3 regions of the Rhizobium sp. NZLR1 genome follow, and region 1 is predicted to be linked to each of the others. Evidence: riboswitches for the same ligand, from Rfam matches in the RefSeq annotation. Region 1 holds a riboswitch; each other region holds the start of a gene.
What was found. Region 1 has a riboswitch for thiamine pyrophosphate ahead of J3O30_RS20815 (YkoF family thiamine/hydroxymethylpyrimidine-binding protein). Riboswitches for the same ligand answer to the same signal wherever they lie in the genome.
Positions count from the first base shown of each region.

Region 2: linked by a shared signal. The riboswitch ahead of thiM (hydroxyethylthiazole kinase) and the one ahead of J3O30_RS20815 (YkoF family thiamine/hydroxymethylpyrimidine-binding protein) in region 1 are both predicted to bind thiamine pyrophosphate.
Region 3: linked by a shared signal. The riboswitch ahead of thiC (phosphomethylpyrimidine synthase ThiC) and the one ahead of J3O30_RS20815 (YkoF family thiamine/hydroxymethylpyrimidine-binding protein) in region 1 are both predicted to bind thiamine pyrophosphate.

Region 1 covers NZ_CP071632.1:4,241,166-4,250,860, forward strand. Annotated here, with positions in the region: gene J3O30_RS20780 (NADH-quinone oxidoreductase subunit NuoF) at 1-241, opposite strand, end outside; gene J3O30_RS20785 (formate dehydrogenase subunit gamma) at 238-717, opposite strand; gene J3O30_RS20790 (LysR family transcriptional regulator) at 955-1,848, opposite strand; gene J3O30_RS20795 (metalloregulator ArsR/SmtB family transcription factor) at 2,021-2,362, opposite strand; gene J3O30_RS20800 (SDR family oxidoreductase) at 2,465-3,235, opposite strand; gene soxR (redox-sensitive transcriptional activator SoxR) at 3,346-3,810, opposite strand; gene J3O30_RS20810 (NAD(P)H-dependent oxidoreductase) at 3,894-4,469, shown strand; TPP riboswitch at 4,632-4,745, shown strand; gene J3O30_RS20815 (YkoF family thiamine/hydroxymethylpyrimidine-binding protein) at 4,736-5,368, shown strand; gene J3O30_RS20820 (ABC transporter permease) at 5,458-6,264, shown strand; gene J3O30_RS20825 (ABC transporter ATP-binding protein) at 6,261-7,067, shown strand; gene J3O30_RS20830 (ABC transporter substrate-binding protein) at 7,142-8,152, shown strand; gene J3O30_RS20835 (acyltransferase) at 8,314-9,534, shown strand.
Region 2 covers NZ_CP071634.1:267,377-277,071, reverse strand. Annotated here, with positions in the region: gene J3O30_RS27945 (aminotransferase class V-fold PLP-dependent enzyme) at 1-654, opposite strand, end outside; gene J3O30_RS27940 (RidA family protein) at 725-1,237, opposite strand; gene J3O30_RS27935 (ABC transporter permease) at 1,273-2,142, opposite strand; gene J3O30_RS27930 (ABC transporter permease) at 2,142-3,083, opposite strand; gene J3O30_RS27925 (ABC transporter substrate-binding protein) at 3,167-4,693, opposite strand; gene J3O30_RS27920 (DUF1349 domain-containing protein) at 4,908-5,492, shown strand; TPP riboswitch at 5,640-5,736, shown strand; gene thiM (hydroxyethylthiazole kinase) at 5,786-6,589, shown strand; gene thiE (thiamine phosphate synthase) at 6,586-7,221, shown strand; gene thiD (bifunctional hydroxymethylpyrimidine kinase/phosphomethylpyrimidine kinase) at 7,218-8,039, shown strand; gene J3O30_RS27900 (GNAT family N-acetyltransferase) at 8,261-8,740, shown strand; gene J3O30_RS27895 (glycoside hydrolase family 3 N-terminal domain-containing protein) at 8,765-9,695, shown strand, end outside.
Region 3 covers NZ_CP071635.1:49,299-58,993, reverse strand. Annotated here, with positions in the region: gene J3O30_RS29265 (sugar ABC transporter substrate-binding protein) at 120-1,049, opposite strand; partial or broken gene J3O30_RS29260 (IS5/IS1182 family transposase) at 2,009-2,220, opposite strand; gene J3O30_RS29255 (hypothetical protein) at 2,428-2,739, shown strand; gene J3O30_RS29250 (hypothetical protein) at 3,149-3,859, shown strand; TPP riboswitch at 4,080-4,191, shown strand; gene thiC (phosphomethylpyrimidine synthase ThiC) at 4,285-6,111, shown strand; gene thiO (glycine oxidase ThiO) at 6,113-7,087, shown strand; gene thiS (sulfur carrier protein ThiS) at 7,084-7,281, shown strand; gene J3O30_RS29230 (thiazole synthase) at 7,285-8,058, shown strand; gene J3O30_RS29225 (thiamine phosphate synthase) at 8,055-8,675, shown strand; gene rpsU (30S ribosomal protein S21) at 8,961-9,200, shown strand; gene J3O30_RS29215 (SDR family oxidoreductase) at 9,392-9,695, opposite strand, start outside.

The DNA.
Region 1 (9,695 bases):
CCATCCCGGCGTCGAACAGGCCAGGCACATCCTTTGCCTTCACCGGCCCGTAGCCGATCCGCTTGCCGGCAAGCTCGATCTCGACCAGCGGCTCCAGCCAGAACATTCCGCGCGAGCCGTTGCGCACGATCTCGGCATCGAGGCCGCGGGCGGCGATCTCCTGGGCAATCGCCTTTGCCACCATCTCGGCCCCGAGCGCCAGCGCTGCGGCATCGCGCGGAACATATATCCTGACCGTCATCGGCGTGCCTCCGCGACAAGTTCCGCGGCCAACTGATCGTCGATCCGGCCATAGACCTCGCCATCGAGCATCGCCGCCGGCGCGCAGGCGCAGAGCCCGAGACAGTAGACCGGCTCCAGCGTCACGGCGCCATCGAGCGTCGTCTGATGGAAATCGATGCCGAGCAGCGTCTTGAGGCGTTCGGCCAGCGCATCGCCGCCCATCGACTGACAGGCTTCGGCGCGACAGAGCTTCAGCACATGCCGCCCAGTGGGATGGTCGCGATAATCGTGATAGAAGGTCATCACGCCATGCACCTCGGCGCGGGAGAGGTTCAATTCCTCTGCAATAACAGGCAGGGCTTCCGGCGGCACATAGCCGAATTCTTCCTGAACCTGATGCAGAATGGGAAGCAGCGGCCCTTCGAGAAAGCGAAGATCGGCGATGATGGAACGGGTGCGCGTTGTGATATCGCCTTCGGCGATATGAATGGTCATAAGGTAGCTCTCCCAGCGGCTAGAGCATTTCCGTTTTTCTTCGAATCACGAAAATGCTCTATCTCTTTGTTTTTACGCAATTCCGAACGCAAAACCGCTTCACACTTTTGCTGGAATTGCTCTAGCGCGTTGCGGAATGGGCGCGCTCCCCCAGCCGAACGCTATTCCGCAAGCAACATCTCAGGGAAGCCGCCGGCAATCAATAAAGCTATCTCGTGGATCGATAGGTTTTTTCTATCAGAGTTCTTCATCCTGCACGAGCACCCGCGCTTCGTGCAGCAAGGCCGACACGAGCGGCGTAAACGGCTCGCGATACGGCGCGACAAGCCCGACCAGATGATGCGCCTCCGGCTCGACGATCGGGATCATCCGAATTTCCACTGGAAATCCAAAGGATTTCGCGACGTTGCGCGGCATGATGCTCGCCCAGCGCCCGGTCCTGACATGCGAGAACAGCACGATCATCGAGTTGGATTCGAGCGTCGGATGTACCGTGGCGCCGGCTTCCGTCAGGTGCCGGTTGATGATGCGACGGTTCTGCATGTCGGCCGTCAATAGACAAAGCCGAAGATCACCAACCTCGCGCCAGGTCACGTTGTCGCGATCAGACAAAGGGCTGCCTGCAGCCGTGATCAGATTATAGCGCTCGGCATAAAGCGGAACCGTCGTAACACGGCCGAGCGGTTCGTTTTCGAGATAGGTGATGCCGGCATCAATTTCGAGATTCTCGAGCATGCTCAGCACCTGCAGCGAATTGCGCGAGACGATCGAGAAGGTCACGCCGGGGTGCCGTTCCTGAAAAGGCGTGGTGATACGCGAAAGCATGGCAAGCGCGGTCGGAATGGCGGCGAGGCGAATGTGGCCGGAAAGGCCGCGGCGCGCGGCGCGCATCTCTTCGCGCATGGTGCGGGCATCGCCGACGATGCGCCGGGCCCATTCCAGCACGCGCTGGCCTTCCGGCGTCAGCCCCTGGAACCGCGAGCCGCGCTGCACCAGCATGACGCCCAATTGATCCTCGAGCTGCCGGATAGCCGCCGAGAGCGTCGGCTGCGAGATCCCGCACTCCTCGGCGGCACGGCCGAAGTGCTTTTCATTGGCAAGGGCGATAAAAAATTCCAGCTTGTCGATCATCCGGTCTCCCGCGACATTTCGCGTCCGGCCTCATCTTCGACATAGCAGCCGTGCTTCGCAAGGGCGGGTACTAATGCATGCCGCCAAAAGTGTGCAGCGGTTTTGGGACGACGACATGCATAAAACAAAGAATTAAAGCGCGTCGCATGAATCAAGTTTTATGCGACGCGCTTTAACAGTTTTCCGCAGCCGGAAAAAGATCGAACAGCGATTCGAGAAAACCCAGCACGTTGACATTGCCGATGCTGTAATAAACCTGCCTGCCCTGACGGCGCGTATTGACCAGGCCTTCGAGCCTCAAACGCGCAAGTTGCTGCGAGACCATCGCCTGCTGTATGCCGAGAATATTTTCGAGTTCACCGACCGTTCGCTCCTCTTTCGCCAGTATGCAGAGGATCAGAAGTCGGGTGTGATGCGCCAAAGCTTTCAGCAGGTCGCTCGCTTCATGGGCTTTTCCAGCGAGTTTATGCAACTCCTGGCCGGTCATACCCGGCTCCGGTTTAGGCAACGGCATTCGATATCTCGGAAGGAGGCGGTGAGGTAGATCAGTACAATAGCATATTCGCACAAGCGAATTGGTCAATAGTGATGAAATGCCAAAAAAGGTCCAAGTAAATCAGCAGATAAGCTGTCCGCCATTGATCTCGATCACCTGGCCGGTGATGTATCCCGAGAGTGAGGGAGCTGCCAGGAACAGATAGGCGGGAGCGCAATCCTCCGCCGTGCCGAGTCGCTGCAGGGGGATGGATTTCCGGGTCTGCTCCAGCTTTTCTTTGGAGGAATAGCGCTCGTGGAAATCCGTCTCGATCGTTCCCGGCGAGACGCAGTTGACGCGGATGCCATCCGGGGCAAGCTCGCGGGCGAGCGCCTTGGAATAGGTCGCAACAAAGGCCTTCGAGGCCGAATATATCGAAGAGCCGGGGCTTCCGCCGGTCAGCGCCGAAATCGAAACAGTGTTGATGACGGCAGCGCCCTCGGCCGCCTTCAATGCCGGCAGCAATGCCCGCGTCAGCGCCACCACCGAAGTCTGGTTGAGCCGTATGACTGCCTCATATTCTGCGTCGGTCAGCGTGGCAGCGGGAAACCGGCCAAGCATGGTGCCGGCATTGTTAACGAGCACATGCACCCTGTCGAAGAAAGCGAGGACATCGTCGGCAAATTGCGCCGCCCCACCGATGGCGGAGAAATCGGCGTGCAGCAGCAGCGCCCGTCTTTCCGATTCAGCGGTCAGCAGGAAATCCGGCAGATCCCGTCCCGGCTTGCGCCCGGTATGGACAATCACCTTCGCGCCGCAGTCCAGAAACTGCCGGGCGACTTCAAGGCCGATGCCGCGGCCGGCGCCGGTCACGACGACATTGCGATTTTCGAACAATCTGGGATGAAACACGAAGCCGTCCTCCTCGCGGACAGTGCCGCCGGTTGCGTCACTCGCCCTTAACATATGAGCGCACCGACCGAAAGAAAGGCGCGCACCGATCTTTCCGGGGAAAACCAGGACTAGTTTTCGGCCTCCAGAAGCCGCGCACCCGGCCCTTCCTTGCCAAGCCGGTCGCAGGGATTACGCAGCGGACAGCTTTCGATCGACAGGCAGCCGCAACCGATGCAGCCGGTCAATCGGTCGCGCAACAGGCTGAGCCGCCTGATTCGCGCGTCGAGATCATCCTTCCAGCGCGCCGACAGCGTCTGCCAGTCGGCAACGGTCGGCGTTCGTCCCTGCGGCAGGGACTCGAACGCTGACTGGATTTCCGAAAGCGGAATGCCGACACGCTGCGCCACCTTGATGATGCCGAGACGGCGAAGCACATCGCGCCCATAGCGCCGCTGGTTGCCGCGGGAGCGGATGCTCGAGATCAACCCTTTGGTCTCGTAAAAATGCAGCGCCGAGACGGCGAGGCCGCTGCGCTCCGCCACTTCACCGACTGTCAGGAGCCTGCCGAGCGGCGTCGCAGGAATCGTATCCATCGCCTATTGACCTCAATATTAGTTGAGGTTTTATACCTGTTGCTCCTGCAATCGTAAAGTCCAATCGCAACAAGGAGCGACACATGAAAACACCCACCAGGCTGGCGGTCATCTACGGGAGCACGAGGGAAGGCCGCATCTGCGACCGGGTGGTCAAGTGGCTGACGGAGGAGCTCATCCGCTTCCCGCAATTCGATATCGACATCATCGACCCGCTGGATTTTGCGCTGCCGACCACCCGCGAATTGGCACATCCCGAAATCGCCAGGCTCGCCGAGCGGCTCGGCATGGCGGACGCGTTCATCATCGTCACGCCGGAATACAATCACAGCTTCACCGCCTCGCTGAAATTCGTCATCGATTTCTTCTTCGAGCCTTGGCAGGGCAAGCCGGTCGCCTTCGTTTCCTATGGCGGTATTTCCGGCGGCCTGCGCGCGGTAGAGCAGCTGCGCCTCGTCTTTGCCGAACTCCACGCCGTCACGATCCGCGATTCGGTCAGCTTCGCTGCGCCATGGAACCGCTTCGACGCGGAAGGCAGGCTCGACACTCCCGACGACGCGCTGCGCTTGCTCGGCCGAATGATGGCAAGGCTGGAATGGTGGACACGGGCGCTCGCCACCGCCCGTATCGATCGTCCCTATGCCGATATCGCCGCCTGAGACAGAAAGCTCCGGTTCCGTTCCCAGCAGGTACGGAACCTCTGGGAACACCCGGGCAGGACCTCGGTCCGGGTGTTGTCCGTCATATCAGGTTCATTCCGACCACGCGGACGGGTCTGCAATTTTGCGGTTGCGGGAAGAAAACCGCGATGATAGTTTCCGCCGAAATAACAGGGGAGCTCCGTATCGCCGGGGCTGAGATGCGAGGCGCAAGCCTCTGGACCCTTCAAAGCTGATCTGGGTAATGCCAGCGGAGCGAGGTTCAGATGTTCTCAGGCGCACAAGTGTCACTCTATCCGATGTCCGGCAATTTCGTCGGCATCATTCTCGATGCCGTCAAGGCGTTCGACCCCTATCGCGACCGGCTTCGCATCGAGACCGATGATATCTCCACCCTGCTGGTCGGCCCGCCTGATGTCCTCTTCGCGGCCATGCGCGATCTTTTCGTCGTCGCCGCCAATACCGGCGAGCATTGCGTGCTGTCCGCCGCGGTCTCACGCGGCTGCCCAGGTGAGCCCGACGACGCCATCTGCGGCGTCAAGCCCTCTGCCGGCCGGGCGGAGCCGCTTGCCGACCGGATTACATCAGCCCTTGCCGCCGTTGAAACCACCACGGAGACCGGACAGCCGGCAGCCGCGCAATTCTCGCTCTACGTCATGGGAACCGGCAGCCATATGGACGAGATCTATGGCTGCATCGATTTCTTGAAGCGCTCCGGCACCTTCGACCACGCCAAGAATTTCTGTACCCGGCTGGGGGGAGATGCCGGCGCCGTCTTCGCGACCATTCATGAGGCCTTCTATCGCTTCGGCGACCCGGTGGGACACGTGACGCTCGACATCACGGTCTCCGCCAATACAGCGCCGCGCGTCTTAGCAGACGCGCAAGGGACGCCGTAACACTTTAAATTGCTGCATAATTTTCCCTTAAATCGATTCCGATTTAAGGAATTATGCAGTGCCCGACGAAAGCCTGAAATCGAACGCTGATGACATCGCCACAACCATCGGATTCGCGCCTTGCCGCGCTCCGCGCCGCTCTCTACCGGGGCATACCGGCCTTTCTCGCGGGCTGCGCGTTTTTGGCGGCATGGGAACTCTATGTCGATCTTTCCGGCATCAAACCTTCCATCCTGCCGGCGCCTTCGCGCATTGTCATCCAGGGCTGGCTGAACCGTGAGGCGCTGATATCAAACACCTGGCCGACGCTGGGTGCGACACTCGGCGGTTTCGCGCTGTCGCTTGCCTTCGCCTTCGCCGCTTCGATCCTGATGGATTTCGTGTCTTTCATGCGCCGGGCATTGCTACCGATTTTCATCGCCAGCCAGACGCTGCCGCTGGTGGCGATCGCGCCCCTTGTCGTCCTCTGGTTCGGTTTCGGCCTGTTGCCGAAGATCCTGCTGGTGGCGCTAGTCACCTTCTTTCCGCTGTTGGTCGCCCTGCTGCAGGGCTATCAATCGACCGACCGCGACATCGCCGAATTGCTGAACTCGATGAAGGCGAGCCGCTGGCGGATTTTCCGCCTGGCGCGGCTTCCCTCCGCGCTGCCCTATTTCTTCGCCGGCCTCAGGATCTCGATCACCTATGCCGTCGTCGGCGCGATCTTTGCCGAATATGCCGGCGCCGCCCGCGGCCTCGGCATCTATATCCTCAACGCCAAGAACAATTTCCGCCCCGATCTCGTGCTTGCCGCCGTCGTTATCAGCGCCGCGCTCACACTCTGCCTCTTCGGGCTGACGCTATTGATCCAGCGCCTCGTCATGCCCTGGCAACGATCCCAGGAGTCGCGGCGATGAGCGATACGATGGTCGAACTGCGCAACATCTCGAAGTCCTTCGACGGCATGAAGGTGCTGGGCGATATTTCGCTCACTGTGGCAAACGGCGAGTTCGTTTCGATCGTCGGCCCGTCCGGCTCAGGAAAGTCGACGGTGCTCCGATTGCTGACACAGGCGCTTCGCCCCGATTCCGGCACCGTGCTTTTCAAGGACGCGCCGCTGGAACGGGCGCCGCATTCATTCGCCTTCATGCCGCAGCGCGATGCGCTGATGCCCTGGCGCCGGATCATCGACAATGCGGCACTTGGCCTCGAAGTGCGTGGCATGAGCCGCCGCGCTGCCCGCGCCACTGTGGCGCCACTGTTTGAGCGCTTCGGCCTTGCCGGTTTTGAACACCATTATCCATCCGAACTATCAGGCGGCATGCGCCAGCGCGCCGCCCTGCTGCGCACTGTCGTCCAGACCCAGGACATGCTGCTGCTCGACGAGCCGTTCGGCGCGCTCGACGCGCTGACGCGCACACAGATCCAGGAATGGCTGCAGAGCATGTGGACCGAACACCGCTGGACGGCGCTGCTGATCACCCACGACGTCCGCGAGGCCGTGTTCCTCTCCGACCGGATCTACGTGCTTTCGGCCCGCCCGGCGCGTATCATCCGCGAATTCCACGTTCCCCTGCCCCGTCCGAGAAGCCTTGCCGATCTCGGCTCGCCGGCGGCCCAGGCGATCGAAACCGAAATCCTGCAAACACTGCTTCATCCGCTCGAACAGGATGATTTTAGGCCGGTCGGCTTAAAATCTGAATCCTGTTCTACATTATAGAGTTAGAGCATGATGTCGTGAGAAAACCGCTCACACTTTTCGGCATCATGCTCTAGAGACCTGAGGAGGTCACCATGCTGCTTCTCACCCGTCGCCAGACGATCTTAGCCGCCATCGCCGCAAGCCTTGCCGGCCGCCCGGCCTTCGGCCAGTCAGCGCCCGCAAAGGTGCGCATGGCGCTCGATTGGACACCCAACACCAACCATATCGGCATCTATGTCGCCAAGGCGAGGGGCTTCTATACCGCCGCCGGCCTCGACGTCGAGATCCTTCCCTATGCCGACACCAGCGCCGGAACGCTGGTGTCGAACGGCGTCGCCGATTTCGGCATCAGCAGCGAGATCGAGGCCCTCATGCAGCGCGCCGCCGGCGGCGACGTGAAGATGGTCTACGGCGTCGTCCAGACCGAAACAGCGCGCCTTATCTACAAGGGCGGACGCGACGACATCAAAAGCCCTAGAGATCTCGACGGCAAGACCTACGGCGGCTTCGGCGGAACCTGGGAGAGCGCTTTGATCTCCGCGATGATCCGCAACGATGGCGGCAAAGGCGAGGTCAAGACCGTCACGCTCGGCACTTCCGCCTACGAGGCGCTGGACAATGGCTCGATCGATTTCACACTGGAGATCTACACCTGGGAAGGCATCGCCGCCGAGCTGGAAAAACGCAAGATCGGCCGCTTCCACTATGCCGACTATGGCGTTCCCGACGAACAGACGACGGTCATCGTCTCCAGCGACGCCTATCTCTCGGCAAATCAGGAAAATGCCCGCGCTTTCATTCAGGCAACGCGAAAGGGTTATGCCTATTCCGTCGATCATCCCGACGAAGCCTGCGAGCTGCTGATATCAGGAAGCAACGGCGCGCTGATGAACACGGAACTGGTGAAAGCTTCGCAGAAGGCATTGATCGACGGACACTTCCTGAAGTCCGAGGCCGGCGTAATCGGCACCCTCGACCCGGCCAAGGCCGATGCCATCGGCGGCTTCCTGGTCGCGAACGGCATCCTGGTCGACGCGAATGGCGCCGTACTCAAGGAGAAGCCGGACTTCTCCGCCTATTATACCAACGAACTGCTGGCCTGAGCCATTCCCGCCTTGCCCATCGCGGTTTTCCGCGGAAAAGCCCTTGGGCACTGCATAATTTCTTAAATCGGAATCGATATAAGAAAAAATTATGCAGTTATTCAAAGTGTTACAGTGCCACGCGTCTGAAAGGCGCGCGGCGCTGTAAGGCGAGGGACAAGATGCGCCAACAGGAGAGACTGGCCGGAGCGGACTTTCTGCGCGCGGCAGCCTGTCTGCTGGTGTTCGCCCACCATCTCGCGCTCCGGCTGGATATGCGCAGAATTCCCGACGAACTGGGACCCACCGCAAACATCCTCCGCTTCGGCAATTTCGGCGTTGCCATCTTCTTCGTGCTTAGCGGCTTTCTTCTTGCCCATCCCTTCTGGCGCGCGATCGACGACGGCAGCACCATGCCCAGCCTCCGCCATTACACAATCCGCAGGGCGGCACGCATCGCTCCGGGCTTCTGGGTGGCCGCAACCGTCAGCTTCACCCTCAGCCTGACGCTGCTTGCTCTGCCGCTGACGGCGGAGCTCGCCTTCCGCTATGTCTCCGGGCTACTGTTCATGAGCCAGTGGCATTGGCGCACATTCTTTCCCGTCGAAGCCGACGGGCCGCTCTGGTCCATTCCCTTCGAGGTCACCAGCTATGTGCTCCTGCCTCTCTGCTTTTTCCTGCTATTTCGTTTGCCCATCCTGAGGCAGCGTCCGTTGCTTGCCCGCTTTGCCTGGCTCTGCGTCATCACAGCTGTACTCTTGGCCCATGTGCTCATCCTCACCGTCTTTCCGCTCGACGATATCGGACGCGGCTGGCAATACGGCTTCCAAGGCGGGGCAAAGGAGTGGATGCCGCGATATAATCCGATCGGCTTCTTCGCCATCTTCGCATTGGGCGCGCTTGCCGCCGGCGTCGAAGTCATGCTCCCAAGAAGGCCCTCCGCCTGGTTCGATGCCGCAGCGCTGCTGGCCCTCGCTGTTGCCGGTTACCGTCTCGTCATATCGCCCGGCGGCTCCGCCGAAGCTTACGGCTGGCTCGAAATCCCCTATGGCTTCCCGGTCTTTCCGCTGGCGATCGCAACGGCGCTCGTTTCGCTATGCCATTCGCAACGCCTCGGCAGGCTGCTCGACAACGCGCCTGTCCGCTACATCGCGAAAATCTCATTCGGCATCTATATCTGGCAGGAAATCATCCTGATATCGATCCAAAGGCTCGACCCGGGCTCATTCGGCGTTTCGTCGGAAATTGTCGTCACCGGCTGGCTGCAGTCTTGTGGATTGGCAGCCGCGCTCGTCCTTCTGGTCGCAAGTCTCAGCTATCATATGCTGGAAAAGCCTGCGATCGATGTCGGCAATCGCCTGACATCCCGCCAATCCAATCGGGCTACTCCTTTTAAAGTATAATTCTCCAGCAAGCTCAACTACTGGCATTATCTTTAAAAGGAAATACTCCCATTTTTGGTCTCATTCGGGTTAGCAATTTCTTATTTAGACCGATGACAAACGATACGAGAGCATGTATTTGTCTCTCTTCAGTTCAGTATCGCATCTAAACTTGTGGACCT
Region 2 (9,695 bases), on a different replicon from region 1:
CGGGCCGCCGAGGAACTTGTGGCCGGAATAGAGGGCGATATCGGCCCCCTGCTCCAGGAAAATCCGGAGATCGTATTCCGAGGCGGCATCGACGATCACAGGCACGCCCTTGGCATGGGCGACCTCGACGAATTCCTTGAGGTTCAACAGGCCGTAATCGACGACATGGTGGGAGACGACATAGACGGCGGCGGCTGTTTTGTCGGTGATCGCCTTTTCCATGTGGAAGCGATGCGTCGAGGTCGCCTGGCCGATCAGCACGGCCTTGCCGCCGGCAAGCCGGATTGCCTGGTCGACCGGCGCGCCGTAGCTCACCACATGGCCCATCTGCACCAGCACTTCGTTCTTCTCGGGCACGGCATCCGGCAGCTTTTCGATCGCCAGCAGATTGTCGGCGGTGATGGCGCCGGCGACCGCCAGCGAAATGCCGGCCGAGCAGGAGGCGGTGACGAAGCCCGCCTCACCGCCGGTCAGCCGGGCAATAATGGCGCTTGCCTTGCGCTGCAGGTCGTTGATCTCGACGAAATGCGGCAGGATCGATGCCATCGCCTCGATCGCCTCCGGCACGACGATCGACGCGCCGAGGCTGGTCATCGTGCCGGATACGTTGATGACGGGTCGAAGGCCGAGCGAAGGTCTGATATCATTGGGCATGAAGGTCTCCAGAAGTCTGGGTCGAGGAACGGGCCCTGGGTGGACCCTTCTCCAAATATGAAAGCTCTCGTCAGCCATTCAAGGCAACGATCGCCTCGATCTCGACGGTGATGTTGCCCGGCAGCGAGCCGAAGCCGACGGCTGAGCGGGCATGTTCGCCGGCCGCGCCGAAGACCGCGATCAGCAGATCCGAGCAGCCGTTGATGACGCTCGGATGATCCTCGAACTCAGGCACGGCATTGACCATGCCGAGCAGCTTGACCACCCGCTTGACGCGGGAGAGATCGCCGAGCGCATCATGCATGACAGCGAGCAGATTGATGCCGGTCAGCCGTGCATGCCGATAGGCCTCCTCGACACTGACGCCGGCGCCGACCTTGCCGGCATGCAGGAAGCCATCGGCCTCGCGCGGCCCCTGGCCGGAGAGGTAGAGCATATTGCCCTCCACCACATGCGTCACGAAATTGGCGATCGGCGGCGGCGGCGGCGGAAGCTTGATGCCGAGGGCGGCTAACCGTTGGTAAGGCGAGTTCTCGACCTTGCCGGCGGCGGTGGGAAACTGATTCACGCAAACTCCTGTCATGCAAATTTGGATTGGGCCGACGTCTGGTCGGCGGATTAAAGGTCCTTGCGAAGTCTTGGATCGAGCATGTCCCTGAGGCCGTCGCCGACCATCTGCAGCGACAGTACCGAGAGGATGATGGCGACACCCGGAAACAGCGTCATCCAGTCGGCCTGGCCGATATATTGGCGGCCGGCGGCGATCATCGTTCCCCAGGTCGGGATTTCGGGGCTGACACCGAGGCCGAGGAAGGAGAGCCCGGCTTCGGCGAGCATGGCGCTGGCAAAGAGGAAGGTGGCCTGCACCAGGATCGGCGAGAGCAGATTGCGCAGCACATGCCGGGTCATGATGTGGAAGGTCGAAATGCCGAGCGCCCTTGCCGCCTCGACATAGGGCAGCTCGCGAATGACCAGCGTCGACGCACGGACGATGCGGGCAAGGCGGGGCGCATAAACGATCGACAGCGCGATGATAACCGTGGTCAAGGAGGGACCGAGGGCGGCGACAAGCGCGATCGCCAGCAGAATATCGGGAAAGGCCATCATCGCGTCGATCAGCCGGGCGATCGGCGTATCGAGCTTCTGGAAAAAACCGGCAAGCAGGCCGAGTGTCACGCCGATCACGGCTGACAGGCTGACGACCGCCACCCCGACGAGCAGCGACAGGCGGCCGGCAAAGATCGTGCGCGAGAAGACGTCGCGGCCGAACTCGTCGGTGCCGAAGAAAAAGGTGCCGCTCGGCGGTTTCAGCCGGTTGACGATGGAAAGTTTGGACGGCGAATAGGGCGCGACGACAGGGGCGAAGACAGCCAGCAGCACGAAGATCGTCAGGATCAGCAGGCCGAAAGCCACCGTCTTGCGCTTCAGCAGGCGGCGGACGAATTTGCTGCCTTCGCTCTCGGCGGGCTTGATCGCGATATCGGCCATCAGTAGCGCACCCTCGGATCGACCAGCAGATAGAGCATGTCGATTGCAAAATTGATCAGCACGTAGAGGGCGGCGATGACGAGCAGCGCCCCCTGGATGACGGGGTAATCGCGGCGCAGCACCGCCGAGACGACGAGATTGCCGACACCCGGCAGGCCGAAGACGGTCTCGGTGACGACGGCGCCCGAAATCAGCACCGCCGCCGTCAGGCCGAGCACCGTCAGGATCGGGATCAGCGCATTCTTCAGCGCGTGCTTGAGGATGACCTTGCGCTCGACCAGCCCCTTGGCGCGCGCCGTGCGGATATAATCATCGCCGAGCACATCGAGCATCGACGCGCGGGTGAAACGCAGGATCAGCGCCGAGGAGACGATGCCGAGCGCGAAGGCCGGCAGGGTCAGATGATACATCCGCTCAAGGAAGGTCGAGCCGGGGCCGCCATAACCCGAGACCGGGAAAAGGTTGAGCCGAACGGCGAAGAACTGCATCAGGATGAGGCCGAGCCAGAAGCTTGGGATGCTGGCGGCAAACATCGCCAGCGTCGTTGCCGCCTGGTCGACGAAGGAGCCGCGCCGATAGGCCGCATAGATGCCGATCGGCAGCGCGATGACGCCGGCAATGGCCAGCGAAAACAGCGTCAGGAAGAAGGTCGGCTCGGCGCGGTCGAGCAGAGCCGAGGTGACCGGCATGTTGAGGAAGATCGACTGGCCGAGATCGCCCCTCAGCAGCTGACCGATATAATAGACGTACTGCAGGCCGAGCGACTGATCGAGGCCGAGGCGGGCCCGAAGATCGGCAACATCCTGCGGCGTCGCATCTGGCCCGAGCATGACGGCAGCCGGGTCCCCCGGCGTCACGCGCACGATGACGAAGACGATCGTGACGACGAGAAACATCACGACGATCATGCCGAACAGGCGCTGGAGGATGTAGCGGATCATGAATGCTGGCCTTCAAGCCCTTGCAGATGCGGCAGAAAAGAAGACCGGCACCGGCCACGAAGGGCCGGCGCCGACGGCGATGTTTACTTCTTGATCGAAGCGTTCCAGAAATACGGCCATGGGGCCGGATCGACACCTTCGAGCTTGACCGATTTCGCCGAGACGGCGTTGAAATCGCCGATCTTCATAAAGGGCGCATCTGTATAGATAGCCTTCTGGACATCGGCCCAGAGCGCGACGCGCTTCTTCGGGTCGACCTCGGCGGTGAAGGCATCGACGGCGGCCTTGCGGGCCGGCGTATCCCACCAGCCGGGCGAGCTGGTCGAAAGCGAGCCGATCAGGGCCGGCTCCGGCAGGAACGGGCTGTGGGTGATGTAGACATCCCAGAGCTTCGGATCGGTGCGGCGCTGGGTCAGCGTCGCCCAGTCCACCACCTGCATATCGACGGTGAAGCCGGCAAGCTTCAGATATTCTGCGGCGACCTGCGCCATCTTATAGTGGAATTCGTACTGCCGGCTGGTCAGGATGCGGATCGGCTCGCCATTATAACCGGCCTTCTTGGCAGCAGCGGCCGCCCCTTCCGGATCCGCGAGATTATAGGCGCCTTCGACGCCGGCATCGGTCGACCAGGAAAAGGACTTCGGATAGATGGCGCCGTCGAGCGCATAGAAATCCTTGCTGCCGAAAGCGGCGGCGAGCATGTCTTCCATGCTGAGCGCCTGGCGGATCGCCTTGCGGACCTCGACATTCCCAGCAACACCTTCCTTCGTGTTGAAGACGAAGACCGGATAGCCGAAGGGCTTCAACATGACCGGCTGCGAGGCAGTCGACGCCTTCACCTTGTCGTAGGATTCGACGGCGATCGAATCGACATAATCATACTGGCCGGAGACGGCGGCTTCGACACGGGTGTTCGGATCGGGCACCGGCACGAAGCGGATTTCATCGAGATATTGATGGCGGGCGCCGCCATAGCCATTGCTGTCGCCGTCACGGGACTTGTAGCCATCGAAGCGGACGAGCTGGATATACTGGTCGGCCTTGCGCTCCTTCAGCATATAGGGACCGGTGCCGATGAACTCCTTCATCGGCTCGTCCTGTTTTTCCGAGGGAATGATGATCGCCGCCGAATTATTGAAGGCAAGCAGCGAAGTCAGCGGCGCATAGGGCTGCTTCAGCGTGATTGTGACGGTCGAAGGATCGACAGCAGTGATCTTGTCGATGAAGCCCGACACCTGCTTGCCGCGCGAGGCGATCTTCATCCAGCGGGTCAGCGAGGCGACCACATCGTCCGAGGTCATGTCGCTATTGTCGTGGAACTTGATGCCGGTCCTGAGCTTGATCGTATAAGTTTTGCCATCGGCGCTGATCTCAGGCAGGCTTTCGGCCAGCAGCGGCGTGACGTTCCAGCTCTTGTCGAAAGTGTAGAGCGTTTCGAAAATATGCTGGGTGACAATGCCGACGAGATCGGCCGTCGACGACATCGGATCAAGCGTCGGCGGCTCGCCGATCGTCGCGACATTGATGACGCCGCCCTTTTCCTGGGCAAGCAGGGTCGAGGGCAGGGCGACAAGCGCGGTGCCAAGGAGAAATGCGACAAGTGTTTTCATGTGAGGGCTCCCGGTCAAGTTCCACAATTATGTAATCAATCTTTTTGTAACAGAATAAGAGCTGGATTGATCCTGTCAAGCGTGGGTGACCGATTATGCCTCTGCCGGGATACCAGAACGCGAGAAAACACAATCTTCGGCTGCGCCCTGCACGAAGGCTGCGCATTATGCCAAGCACACGGATGGTCAGGCTTCAGCGGAACGGGAGAAAAGAATGAACATCAATTTCAAGGGCGGAAAATGGCTGAACGAACCGGCCAGCTGGCACGCCGACGACACCGCCCTCACCCTGACGACCGATGAAAAAACCGATTTCTGGCGGGAAACCCATTACGGCTTCACCCGCGACAGCGGCCATTTCCTCGCCTTTCCCACGGCAGAGAGCTTCACCGCCCAGATCCGCATCCAGGGCGAATTCCGCACCCTCTACGACCAGGCTGGCCTGATGGTGCGCCTCGACGGGAAACGCTGGGTAAAAACAGGCGTGGAATTCACCGACGGCGAAGCTTTCCTCAGCACCGTCGTCACCGACGGCAGGTCCGACTGGTCGGTGTCACAACCCTTCAAGGGACTCGAAGATTTCCACATCCGCGTCACCCTCGCCAACGGCGCCCTGCGCATCCAGACCTCTTGCGACGGGAGCCGCTGGCCGCTGCTGCGGCTAGCGCCCTTCCCGGCCGCCGACGGTTACGAGGTCGGGCCGATGGCCTGCACGCCGGAGCGCAGCGGGTTGACGGTGCGCTTTTCGGAGTTCTCGATCGGGTTGGCGATTGCGACGGATCTTCATGATTTGAGTTAGACGCTATTATAAGATTCTCTGCGGACACGATCTGGGGTGATCCACGAATGTTGGCCGTTCTATTCGTTGCCCCTGCTGTAAATGCCACACAAATAGGACTGTCATTTTCGAGATGACATCCGCCTCATTCTCTGCGAAAAAGAGCGCGATGAGAGACAGGGGCGCCCGTCGACAGACGGGCTGAGAAGCACCCTTCGAACCTGAACCGGATAATGCCGGCGGAGGGAGTCGCTCGGGGTCGCGGCACTGCCGTACGAATGACCCCGTGCCCGCCCCCGCCTGAAAGGGGCCACATGCAGACCAGGACCACACCAGGAGCCATGCTGAAGGCGATGCGCGAAAAGCCGCCGCTCGTTCAGTGCATCACCAATTACGTCGCCATGAACATTGCCGCAAATGTTCTGCTGGCCGCCGGCGCCTCGCCCGCCATGGTGCATGCCGCAGAGGAAGCCGGCGAATTCGCCGACATCGCCAATGCGCTGACGGTCAACATCGGCACGCTGTCGCCGCAATGGATCGACGGCATGCAGGCGGCGGCGAAGGCAGCGACCTCAGCCGGCAAACCCTGGGTGCTCGATCCGGTCGCCCATTATGCCACGGCTTTCCGCCGCGATGCGGTCGCCGGTCTGCTGGCGCTCAAGCCCACGATCATCCGTGGCAATGCCTCCGAGATCATCGCGCTCGCCGGCGGCGAGAGCCGCGGCCAGGGCGTCGACAGCCGCGATCCGGTTGAACAGGCGGAAGGTTCGGCGCGATGGCTCGCCGAGCGCCAGCAGGCGGTCGTCGCCGTCACCGGTGCAGTCGATTTCGTCACCGATGGGGAGCGGGCGGTGCGGATCACAGGCGGATCGGCCTTGATGCCGCAGGTCACCGCCCTCGGCTGCTCGCTCACCTGCCTCGTCGGCGCCTTTGCCGCCACAGTGCCCGAGGATATGTTCGGGGCGACGGTCGCAGCCCTTGCAACCTTCGCCATCGCCGGCGAAGAGGCAGCACTCGGTGCGGCCGGTCCCGGCTCCTTCGCCTGGCGCTTCCTCGATGCGCTGAACGCGCTTGACGCCGAAACGCTCGATGCCAGGGCCAGGATATGGGCCGCATGAAGACCTTCGATCTTTCGCTCTATCTCGTCCTCGACCCCGATCTCTGCGCCGGGATCGGCATGGTCGAGACCGCCCGCCTTGCCGTTGCCGGCGGTGCGACAATGGTGCAACTGCGCGACAAACATGCCGGCACGACCGGGATGATCGAGACCGGACGCGCGTTGAAACAGGCGCTTGATGGCACCGGCGCCCTGCTCATCGTCAACGACGATGTCGAGGCGGCTATCGCCATCGGCGCCGACGGCCTGCATATCGGCCAGGAAGACATGGATGCGGCGAGAGCGCGCAAGATGATCGGCCCCGGAATGATCCTCGGCCTGTCGGTCGAGACCGAGGCGCTCGCCGCTGCCGTCGATCCCAGCCTCGTCGATTATACCGGCGTCGGCCCGGTGTTTGCGACGCCGACCAAGGCCGACCACAAGCAGCCGATCGGCTTTGAGGGCCTGGCAAGGCTGGTGGCGGCTTCGCCGGTGCCGTCGGTTGCGATCGGCGGCCTGAAGGCAGAGCATGTGGCCGAAGTCTTTGACGCGGGCGCCAAGGGGCTTGCCGTCGTCTCCGCCATCTGCGGCACGCCGGACCCTGAAGCCGCCGCTCGCCGCATCGCCGGAGAAATCCGAAAGGCCCGCGCATGATCCGCAACGTCCTCTCTATCGCCGGCTCCGATCCCTCGGGCGGCGCCGGCATCCAGGCCGATCTCAAGGCCTTTTCCGCTCGCGGCGTCTACGGCATGGCGGTACTGACCGCGCTGACGGCGCAGAACACTCAAGGTGTCACCGGGGTGCATCTGGTGCCGCCGCAATTCGTCGCCGACCAGATCAACGCCGTCTTTGCCGATGTGCGCGTCGATGCCGTCAAGATCGGCATGATCGCCAATGCCGGCATCGCCGATGCCGTCGCCAACGCGCTTGTTGCCGCACTGGCCGACCGGCGCAGCATCCCCATCGTCATCGACCCCGTCATGATCGCCAAGGGCGGCGCCGCCCTGCTGGCACCCGAAGCGGTCGACGTGCTGACCAGCCGGCTGCTGCCGCTGGCGACACTTCTGACCCCGAACCTGCCGGAGGCCGCCGCCCTGCTGCACCAGCCGGTGGCGACAAACCGGTCTCACATGGCGGCGCAGGCCGAGCAGCTGCGCGCGCTCGGCCCGGCGGCCGTGCTGGTCAAGGGCGGTCATCTCGACAGCGACGACAGCCCCGACGTGCTTGCCACAGCCGACGGCCTGCACTGGTTCGAAGCCAGACGCGAGCCGACCAAGAACACCCACGGCACCGGCTGCACGCTGTCGAGCGCGCTGGCGGCAGAGCTTGCCAAGGGCGCCTCGGTGTCTGAGGCCGTCGCCATCGCCAAGGATTACCTCGCCGGCGCGGTCGCGGCATCAGGAAGCCTCACCGTCGGCTCCGGCCACGGCCCGGTGCAGCATTTTCATGCGCTCTGGAGAGTCGAGGGATAAGCGCGCACATCGACGCACGCTTCCATCGAAACGGCTCGGGCTCGCGCCCCGAGCCGTTTTTGCGTTCGGCAACTACCTTGCTTTGAAAGCAGGAGCGTAACGGCGAGCAGCGTTGCGACCCATCTGAAAAATCCCTGTTGACAAGCCCAGCCAGATCGCCAAATCTATGTCATTAAAAGGGGATATATTCCGTAATAGAGGAATATCAGGAGGAGTGACGGGTGCCAGACCTGCTTGTGAGCTTATACTCCACACAGCTTGCCGATCTGAAGCGGAAAGCCGACGATGTCAGCGTTTCCATCCGCCCGGCCCTTCCCCCGGAATTGCATCTCGTCGTCAACTGGGTTCGCGAAAACTTCAGCGAAAACTGGGCGAGCGAAGTTGCAATCGCCTTCGCGCGTCAGCCTGTTGCCTGCCTGATCGCCGTCGACGGCGGCAAGCTCAAGGGCTTTGCCTGCTATGACACGACGGCGCGCGGCTTCTTCGGCCCGACCGGCGTCGACCGCCAAGCGCGCGGCAAGGGCATCGGGCTCGCCCTTTTTTCCGCCTGCCTTCAGGCGATGAAGACGCTCGGTCACGCCTATGCCTTCATCGGCGATGCCGGCCCGGTCGATTTCTACGCCGGGACCGCCGGCGCCATCGTCATCCCCGCCCCCGACAAGGGCATTTACGAAGGCATGCTGAGAAGCATGCCGAAATGACCATCTGATCCCGGAGTTACAGAATTGTCCTCGACCCCGCTCGCCCTTTTCGTCGGCCTTCCGAATCCCGCGATTTCGGATGATGAATTCGCCCTCTTCCGCGAGACCAATCCGCTCGGCCTCTTCGTCGGCCGGCGCAACCAGCGCGAGCCGGAACAGACCAGGCGCCTGATCGAACGCTTTCGGCAAGCCGTCGGCCGCGACGATGCGCCTGTCTTCACCGACCAGGAAGGCGGCCGCGTCCAGCATCTCGATGCCGGGCCTTGGCCGCTTTTCCGCAGCTTCGGCCAGTTTGCCGAACTTGCCCGCCGCGATTTCGATCTCGGCAAAAAAGCACTGCGCCTTTCCTCCCAGGCCATGGGCGCGATGATGACGGAACTCGGTCTTTCCAGCGGCTGCTCGCCCGTTCTCGATCTCGTCTTCGAGACGACGAGCGCGGTCATCGGCGCCCGCTCTTTCGGCCCGGATCCCGATGTCATCGCCGCCCTCGGCCGCGAGGTGGTCAATGGCCTGCTCGAGACCGGCAACATGCCTGTGATCAAGCACATTCCCGGCCATGGCCGTGCGACGCTTGACTCCCACAAGGAGCGCCCGGTGGTCGACGCCTCCCGCGCGACGCTCACTGCGACCGATTTCAAGCCCTTCGTCGCGCTGAAGGATACGCCCTGGGCGATGGTCGCCCATGTCGTCTACTCGGCCTATGACGCGGAGCTGCCGGCCTCCGTCTCACCTGTCATGCACGACGTCATCCGCAACGACATCGGCTATGACGGCGTGCTGATTTCCGACTGCATCTTCATGGAGTCGCTCGCCGGCACCCTGCCGGAACGCGTCAGGCAGGTGCTCGACGCCGGCTTCGACATCGCCCTCCACAGCCATGGCGACATTGCCGAAAGCGAGGCCGCCGCCAAGGCCGCCCGGCCGCTGACGGACGCCGCGCTGCAACGGATCGCCG
Region 3 (9,695 bases), on a different replicon from region 1:
ATGGGGATCAAGCGCAGCAGCCTGAGAGCTCAAGGGTCCGTCATCTTTAAGGATTTGAGGAACGTCGAGCGCCCGAAAAGAGGATGCGGGCAAAGCCCGCATCCTGTGTGGCGTTCGCCTCAGTTCTTGGTGACGAAGTCCTTGACGTTAGCAGGCGTGACGAGCTGGAAGGGAATGTAGACCTTCTTTTCGATCTTCTCGCCCTTGGCGAGCTTGAGCGCTGCATCGAGCGAGCCCTTGCCCTGGCCGGCGGCATCCTGGAACACCGTGACGTCGAGATCACCCGCCTGCATGGCGGCAAGCGCGTCCTGCGTGGCGTCGACACCGCCGACGACGACCTTGGTCATATCCTTGCCGGCCGCCTTCAGCGCCTGGATGGCGCCGATCGCCATTTCGTCGTTGTTGGAGATCACGGCGTCGAATTCAATGCCGCTGGAGAGCCAGTTGGTCATCAGGTCGGCGCCCTGGGTGCGGTCCCAGTTGGCGGTCTGCTCTTCGACGATCTCCAGACCCTTGCATTCATCCGTCTTGATGACGTCATGGATGTCCTGCGTCCGCATGCGCGCAGCCTGGTTGGAAAGCTCGCCCATGATGACGACGGCCTTGCCCTTGCCGCCGAGAATACGGCAGATTTCCTTGGTTTCCAGCGTGCCGGATTCCAGCTCGTTGGAAGCAACGAAGGCCTGATTGTCCGGCAGCGTGTCGACGTTGACCGGTTCACGGTTGACATAGACAAGCGGAATACCAGCATCGGCCGCGAGCTTCGACATTGCCGTGGTCGCATCGGTATCGACAGGGTTGACGATGATTGCATCGACCTTGGAGGCGATGAAATTCTGGATCTGGCTCTGCTGCTTGGAAACGTCGTTTTGTGCGTCTTCGACCTGCAGCGTCACGCCGCTCAGTGTCTTTGCATAATCAGTCATGCCGTTGCGCAGAACGGTCAGGAAATTGTCGTCGAATTTCGCCATCGAGACGCCGACCGTTTCTGCGTGAGCGGCCGTCGACAGGACGAGCGCCATCGCGGTGCCCAGGATAAACTTTTTCATTTTCACTTCCTCCACAAAGCGGTGCCCGGCTGCACCCTCCTCACGCCGGGTTTTCAGCACGCTGGCCGAAAACAATTACCAGGGCCGCCAGAAAAAGGCCGAACATCTCCATAAGATATCAAGACCATCTCGATGCTGACGACTAGCCTCTCCTTCGCCGCTACGTTGACTCGCGCGAACCCCAAATTTTTTGGTGCCTGATTTGATGACTTAAGTGCGCAGTCTTCAACAGCGCCAATGTCGAGCGTCTTTCACAGATGGCACCACAATGGTGCAAAGCCGACACATGCCATATTGTCCAATCTCTTCGTCAGCTCTCGCGTGATCGAGAGGCAACATGACGCAGTTTTGATAAGCTTCTATCTATTTCACTTTGAGGTCCATTCATCGTTGTTTGTGAAGTCTCTCATTCTTGAAAGAATCGTCGTCGTGAATGAGAGAACCCCATCCGTCCCCGGATTTTTTCAGGAATATCGAACCCGATGGCAGGAGAGATTAACAAGAGCGGCGCCGCCGCAATGGACCGGGCAGTCGCTGAACTGGGCCGGTCGAGGCGGCAACTCTACACTCGCCCTCGCAGACCTCCTGGCTCCGGCGCAGACCTCTCCGGAGAGGTCGTTGGCGACGACATGTCATCTGCACTTGTCGATGCAATTTTATTTCATGACCATGTCGCTGGCCATAGATTGTGCAAATACACGAGGGGTAAAAACGATCATGGCCCGAATTCTCAACCGAATGCTGACGGCCGTACCCCTGCCATGGGGACCCTGTCAGCGTCAGCGTCCGACTCCTTGAATCGACGGTCGACTTCCGCGCGTTCCTCTCTGCGGCCGCGTTAAGCTCCGAGAAGAAGTGATGCATTGAGACAGCAAACTCTACAAATGCGATCGGCGACGACCGCGGGCGTTAGTGCACAGATCTGGAATTGAACGGATGGGGATCTTTGAAACGGCTGATCATGCCGAGGGTGCCTTGCGGCGGACGAATTTCGGGCGTGCGCAGTCAAGCATGCGATTGAGAACGGCGCAGCCGATGGCGCCTTCGGTCTGCTGACCAGGCCGCGACCTCGCCCGCAGACGCCGCCCGATGATGGACTTTTATCGCCCGATTGCCGTTTCGACCAGCGAGCGTTTGCGTAGCCGTTAGAGAGTTGCCATTTCACGCGGCCGCCAAAGACACGAAATGCGATATATATAGAAATATATCCAATAATATATTCCATACTCACGGGTTTCTCGCAATAGAGAGTAAGATATGCCAAATTGGAAACGATATACTTTGCAATATATCCGACGCATCTATTGCGTTGCTTGCCGTTTTCATCAAGTGTCCTGTTATGATGAGTTACGACAGTGCAACAGGAAGATTCTTTCCCATGAATGCTGAAATCTTGCCGGCGACGTCATCGTCGGGAGGCTTGCACAAGGAGCACGACGACATGGATCACCAAAAGAAATCAGACAAGCGCCTTGGCTACTCGCATCTGCGGTTGGCAACCATCGACGGCGTGTCGCTGCCTGGTCTACAATTGTCACTCGACCGGCAGGAGGGCTCTGCGTCGACGAAGAAGACCTTTTTCGAACAATTGCTCCTGGATTTTGCTTTCGGTTGCTACCTATTCTATCCGATCCAGCTGTATGAACATCCCGCAACGAGCGAGAGGACGACAAAGGCGCTAAACCGTTAAGTGAATTGGGAGAATTTGGACCGGCCGCCACGTTCCTCCTTTGAAATCCACGTCTATCGAGTTTCCATATTCCAGGATGGAAGCATCGGCTCAGTCGCCAACGCTTGCAAACTCCAACAACAGGTCGGCGAGCGGATGGAGGATATCATGGACGACCTTGATGCGACGCAAGCAAAGGACGGCTCGGGCACACAGGCTTCAACAGGTGTGAACCAGCACGGCAGGAACATCGGAAGATGGTATGAAAGTCTATCGGGAACCCGACCGTTAAACGGTACCCGCAAGGCGCAGTTCAAATCTTGCTGCTGGCATCAAATACGCTGACAACGCGCGCTCGCCTGCCAAAATCAAGGAAATTTGACGCGCAGGGTTCGCCCATCAAATTTACTGCAGAAAGGAACCGTTCTCCGTGTCATTTTGTTCTTCGAAACGCATTCGCATCGCCGCACTTGCAGCGACTGCCATCGTCCTGGGCACCCAGATCGCAATTGCGCAAGAACCGTCTATAGGGTCTCAGTGGCTGAACTCGCCGACATCTCGAGTGGAAGCGCTTGCGGTCCTTCAGACCTTGAATGCCAATCTCCTGAGTAACGCCAGTGCTACGTTGACCCTTGATCGCTGGTGCGCCGCGCACAAGCTCGCACCGGAAGGTTCTAAGATTGTAGCTCAGCGTGTGGGCGGGCAAGACAAGCCGGCCGATGAGCACATCCGTGAACTTCTGACCGTCGGACCCGGTGAGCTGATCGCTTATCGCCGCGTCCGCCTGGTCTGCGGCGACCGCGTCTTGTCGGAAGCCGACAATTGGTATGTACCCGCAAAATTAACTGCAGAGATGAATCAGGCTTTGAAGACCAGCGATATCGCGTTTGGCAGAGCCGTTCAGGCTCTTAATTTCACTCGCACAAACCTGTCTGCCAAGTTGCTCTGGTCCCCTCTATCCGAAGGCTGGGACATGGAGGGCTTAACAGCGCATGAAACAAGTTCCCTCAGCCTGCCGCCGTTCCTGCTCGAACATCGTGCCATACTGAAACTTCGAGACGGCACGCCGTTTAGCGCCTTGGTCGAAAGCTACACGGACAAAGTACTAGACTTTCCAGTTCCGCGCCTGCTTTCTCAATAGCGCTTCGGTACTCAGCATACTTGCTGAACTGCGCGGGATAAAAATCGACAGCCACTGCATGCGACAAAAGCGCCTGCCTTGCGGAAGCGTGCCGGTCGGGCGACTGACTTGTCGATTCGTTTGATCGCGGCGACCAAGCACGATAGCCTGAGTGTAACCTGACCCCAAGCCGTCGCAGATTGTCGCTTGACAGTCCCCTCGGCAAGCCTCTACCCTTTTTGGCATTCACCAGGGGGGTCCCGGCAAGGGGCTGAGATACTGCTATCGCGCGCAGTGACCCGTTGAACCTGATCCAGTTCATACTGGCGTAGGGACGGTGCAAGCGCTCGAGAGGTTTCGGATTCACGCGTGGAATCCGTGCCGGCGTCTTTCCATCATTCCGGCTGAGGACTGGGTCTCCAAACTCAAACTTGGAGCCTCAAACCATGAACATCGCCGCAAAGAATATCACCCCAACCGTCACCACCGGCCCCTTGCCGGCATCCAGGAAGATCTACAGTCGGGGGGACATCCATCCCGACATTTGCGTGCCGATGCGCGAAATCAGCCTGCATCCGACATCGGGCGAGCCGCCCGTTGTCGTCTACGACTCGTCCGGCCCCTATACGATCGAGGGCACCGAGATCCGTATCGAACAGGGGCTGCCCTCACTGCGACGTGACTGGGTTCTCGCCCGCGGCGACGTCGAGGCCTATAAGGGCCGCCATGTCCGTCCCGAAGACAACGGCTTTGCCAGCGGCGAAAGGCTGACGCCCGAATTCCCCGCGCTACGCCAGCCGCTGCGCGCAAAGGATGGCAGTGCAGTCACCCAGCTCTCTTATGCGCGCGCCGGCATCATCACGCCCGAGATGGAATTCATAGCCATCCGCGAAAACCTCGGCCGCAAGGCGCAGGCGGACGCCATAGTCCGCGACGGCGAAAGTTTCGGCGCCCACATTCCCGACCATGTGACGGCGGAATTCGTCCGGCAGGAAGTGGCGGCGGGTCGGGCGATCATCCCCGCCAACATCAACCATCCGGAAGCCGAACCGATGATCATCGGCCGCAATTTTCTGGTGAAGATCAACGCCAATATCGGCAACTCCGCCGTCACCTCATCGATGGCGGAGGAGGTTGAGAAGATGGTCTGGGCGGCCCGCTGGGGCGCCGATACCGTCATGGATCTCTCCACCGGCCGCAACATCCACAACATCCGCGAATGGATCATCCGCAATTCGCCCGTGCCGATCGGTACCGTGCCGCTCTATCAGGCGCTGGAGAAGGTCGATGGCATTGCCGAGAACCTGACCTGGGAGGTGTATCGCGACACGCTGATCGAACAGGCCGAACAGGGCGTCGATTATTTCACCATCCATGCCGGCGTGCGGCTTCACTACATCCCGCTCACCGTCAACCGGGTGACCGGCATTGTCTCGCGCGGCGGTTCGATCATGGCGAAGTGGTGTCTCCGTCATCACCGCGAAAGCTTCCTCTACGAGCATTTCGAGGAGATCTGCGACATCTGCCGCGCCTATGACGTCTCCTTCTCGCTCGGCGATGGCCTGCGCCCCGGCTCGATCGCTGACGCGAATGATGCGGCGCAGTTCGCCGAACTGGAAACACTGGGAGAACTGACCAAGGTCGCCTGGGCGAAAGACTGCCAGGTGATGATCGAAGGCCCCGGCCATGTGCCGATGCACAAGATCAAGGAGAACATGGACAAGCAGCTCGAAGTCTGCGGCAAGGCGCCTTTCTACACGCTCGGGCCGCTGACGACCGATATCGCGCCGGGTTACGATCACATCACCTCTGGGATAGGCGCAGCGATGATCGGCTGGTTCGGCACGGCGATGCTCTGCTACGTCACGCCCAAGGAGCATCTGGGGCTTCCCGACCGCAACGACGTGAAGGTAGGCGTCATCACCTACAAGATAGCGGCTCACGCCGCCGATCTCGCCAAGGGGCATCCGGCGGCACAGCTGCGCGATGACGCGCTCTCGCGTGCCCGTTTCGAATTCCGCTGGGAGGATCAGTTCAACCTCTCGCTGGACCCCGAAACCGCCCGCAGCTTCCACGACGAGACGCTGCCGAAGGAGGCGCACAAGGTCGCGCATTTCTGCTCCATGTGCGGACCGAAATTCTGCTCGATGCGCATCTCGCACGATATCCGCGCCGAAGCGCAGAAGGAGGGACTGGAGGCGATGGCGGCACGTTATCGCGAGGGCGGCGGCCTCTATATGCCGGTAGAAACCCTGCAGCAAACGAGCGAATGAGATGCGTGTTCTTGTCAAAGGGGCCGGCGTTGCCGGCCTGACGGTGGCGCATGAACTGCGCGCTCGAGATGCCGAGGTCACTGTGCTCGATCCATATGACGGTTTCCTGCGTGCTGCTTCGTGGCTCGCGGGCGGAATGTTGGCGCCCTGGTGCGAGCGGGAGAGTGCTGATGTTGCGGTACTCATGCGCGGTCTCACCGCCGCCGACAAATGGGAGGCAATTGTGCCGGGAGAGGTGCGACGAAACGGAACGCTCGTGGTCGCCTCGGCTCGCGATCTTGGTGAACTGCGACGCTTTGCCTGCCGCACGACGGGTTATGAATGGCTGGAAGAGCCGGCGATCGCGGCGCTGGAACCCTCCCTTGCCGGGCGGTTCCGGCACGGGCTGTTCTTTCGCCGCGAAGCCCATCTCGATCCCCGGCGAGTTTTGACTCTGCTGCGCACCAAGCTGACGGTTCAGGGGGTCACCTTCGTGGGCGAGAGCTCGCATGAGGAGAGCTTCGACAGTGTCGTCGATTGCACGGGCGCTGCGCAGATCGGCGAGGCCAAGGAGTTACGCGGCGTCCGCGGCGAAATGCTTTACCTTAAAAGCTTTGACGTGGATCTCTCCCGGCCGGTCCGCCTGCTCCATCCGCGTTTCCCCGTCTACATCGTCCCGCGTGGAGACGGTCTGTTCATGGTCGGCGCGACGATGATCGAGACGGAATTCGACGGGCCTATTGTCGCCCGTTCACTGATGGAACTGCTCAACGCTGCATACACGCTATTTCCGGCCTTTGCCGATGCAACCATAATCGAAACGGGTGTCGGAATCCGCCCAGCCTTTCCGGACAATCTTCCACGTGCAAGCCATCAGGGAAAGGTGATCTCGCTCAACGGCCTCTACCGTCACGGCTTTCTGCTCGCGCCAGCCATGGCGGCCGAGGCGGCTGAACTTGTCTTCAACCAACATACCACGGGAAGGAATGCCTCATGAAAGTGATCGTTAATGGCGAGGCCCAGGATGTCGCGGCTGAGACGCTGTCGGAGCTTTTAGTCCTGATGGAATACGAGGGTGACTGGCTGGCGACAGCCGTCAACGGTGAGCTGGTCCATCGCGAAGACCGGTTCAATCGTTCGCTCAACGACAATGACAGGATCGAAATCCTGTCGCCGATGCAAGGAGGCTGACGGATGCTGACGCTTTATGGATCCGAAATAAACTCCCGTCTGCTGCTCGGCACAGCGCGATACCCCTCTCCTGCCGTCCTCTCCGAGGCTGTCAGGCAATCGGCGACGGAAATAGTCACCGTCTCGCTTCGTCGTGAGATGTCTGGCGGCCGCACTGGGGGCGCCTTCTTCGAGATGATCCGCGCACTCGGCGTTCGTATCCTTCCCAACACTGCAGGTTGCCACAGCGTCGGGGAAGCGGTGCTGACCGCAAGGATGGCACGCGAGCTATTCGCCACCGACTGGATCAAGCTCGAGGTCATCGGCAACCATGATACGCTACAGCCGGATGTCTTCGGCCTCGTCGAGGCGGCTCGCATTCTCGTCAACGAAGGTTTCGAAGTCTTCCCGTACACGACCGACGATCTGGTCGTGGCCGAACGACTGCTGGAGGCCGGCTGCAAGGTGCTGATGCCTTGGTGCGCTCCGATCGGCAGTGCCGCCGGGCCGCTCAATCCGACAGCGCTCAGAGCAATGCGGGCCCATTTCCCTGACGTGTCGCTGATCGTCGATGCCGGCATCGGTCGGCCGTCGCACGCAACGGCAGTCATGGAGCTCGGTTTCGATGCGGTTCTGCTCAACACCGCCGTTGCCGGCGCCGGAGATCCCGCGGCGATGGCAGCCGCCTTTGCCGCGGCAATCGCCGCCGGCAAGCAGGCCTTTGACGCTGGCGTGCTGGAGCCGCGCGACATGGCCGTCCCCTCCACGCCGGTGATCGGAAAGGCGGTGTTCACATGAAGCTCGATCCGTTCTACCTGATCGTCGACAGCGCCGAGTGGATTGCCCGGCTGGTGCCGCTTGGCGTCAAGCTGGTGCAGTTGCGCATCAAGGATCGTCCGGAGACTGAACTACGCGCCGAGATCCGTCGCGCAGTTGCAGTCTGCGCTAAACATCAATCTCAGCTGGTCGTCAACGACCACTGGCGGCTTGCGATCGAGGAAGGTTGCGGCTTCGTACACCTCGGCCAGGAGGATCTTGCGACAGCGGACCTCGACGCGATCCGAGCGAGTGGCCTGAAACTCGGCCTCTCAACGCACGACGAACGCGAGCTGGAAACCGCACTGGCAGCGAGGCCTGATTATATCGCACTCGGTCCGGTCTACACGACGATCCTCAAGCAGATGAAATGGGCGCCGCAAGGGCTGACGCGGCTGAGCGAATGGAAATCGCGCATCGGCGACCTGCCTCTGGTCGCCATCGGCGGGTTGAATGTCGAACGGATCGAAGACGCCCTTGCTCACGGGGCGGATAGCGTCGCGGTCGTGACCGACATCATGCGGCATGAAAATCCGGAACTGAGAACAAAGCAATGGATCGTCGCGACAGCGCAGGCGAGAATCCGCAATCTTCAATAGGTCCTCAGGAAGCCATTGGCAATGGATTGTAAATCAGCAGATCGCCACGGAAATGGCACCATCAAAAAAGTCGGAGTTTGAACAATATGGACACCGAAAGCTCACCGGTCTTCAAAGGATATGAACTTCTGACCCATCAACCGCTGGCAAGGCTTACCTCTAGCCCATTCGCGATCGTGCCATGAAACAGTGACGACAAAGAATTTAGGCAATCGGTCTTCCAAGCCTTGCTCGTAAAAGCACATGGATCTAATGAGGCGCGTCAGTGATCCTAGGGAGTTTAGAATGCAAGTTTTGGTACGTGATAATAACGTTGAGCAAGCGCTCCGTTTTTTGAAAAAGAAGTTGCAGCGCGAGGGCGTTTTCCGGGAGGCTCGACTTCGGGAGCGTTTTGAAAAGCCGTCCGAAAAACGTGCTCGTGAGAAGGCCGAGGGTATCAGGCGCGTCCGTAAACTCGCTCGCAAAAAGCTTGAGCGGGAAAGCGGTATTTCGGCCCCAAAGAAGGCGAGAGCTTCTGGTCGCTAGTGGGGATCGAGTGACGGATGTTTCGTCTGTCGAGGGTATGACGGCCGAGGGCGTACGTTATCGACCGTGATCCGGCCTCCACCCAATGCCCGCTCGCTTGGCGGCTCCGCGCCAATACGGCTATCTGCGCACAGCGTTAAGTTTACGGTGCCCGCCGATCGCATTCCACGACCGCCCCTCCCCTCGGCAGATCAGACATGCTGTCCGCCGTTGATGTGGATTTCGGCGCCATTGATGTACGAGGAGGCGTCACTGCATAAAAAGTATATTGTTTCTGCCACTTCGCGGGGCGTTCCAAGCCGAGCCATCGGGACTTCTTGCTCGACCAATGCGTTGGTGCCCGGCGACAGGATTGAGGTTTCGATTTCGCCCGGAGCGATCGCGTTTGCACGCACACCACGCGGGCCGAACTCATGGGCGAGCTCGCGGGTCAAGGAAGCGAGGCCGGCTTTTGACGCCGCATACGCAACGCCGGCAAAAGGATGAACGCGTGAG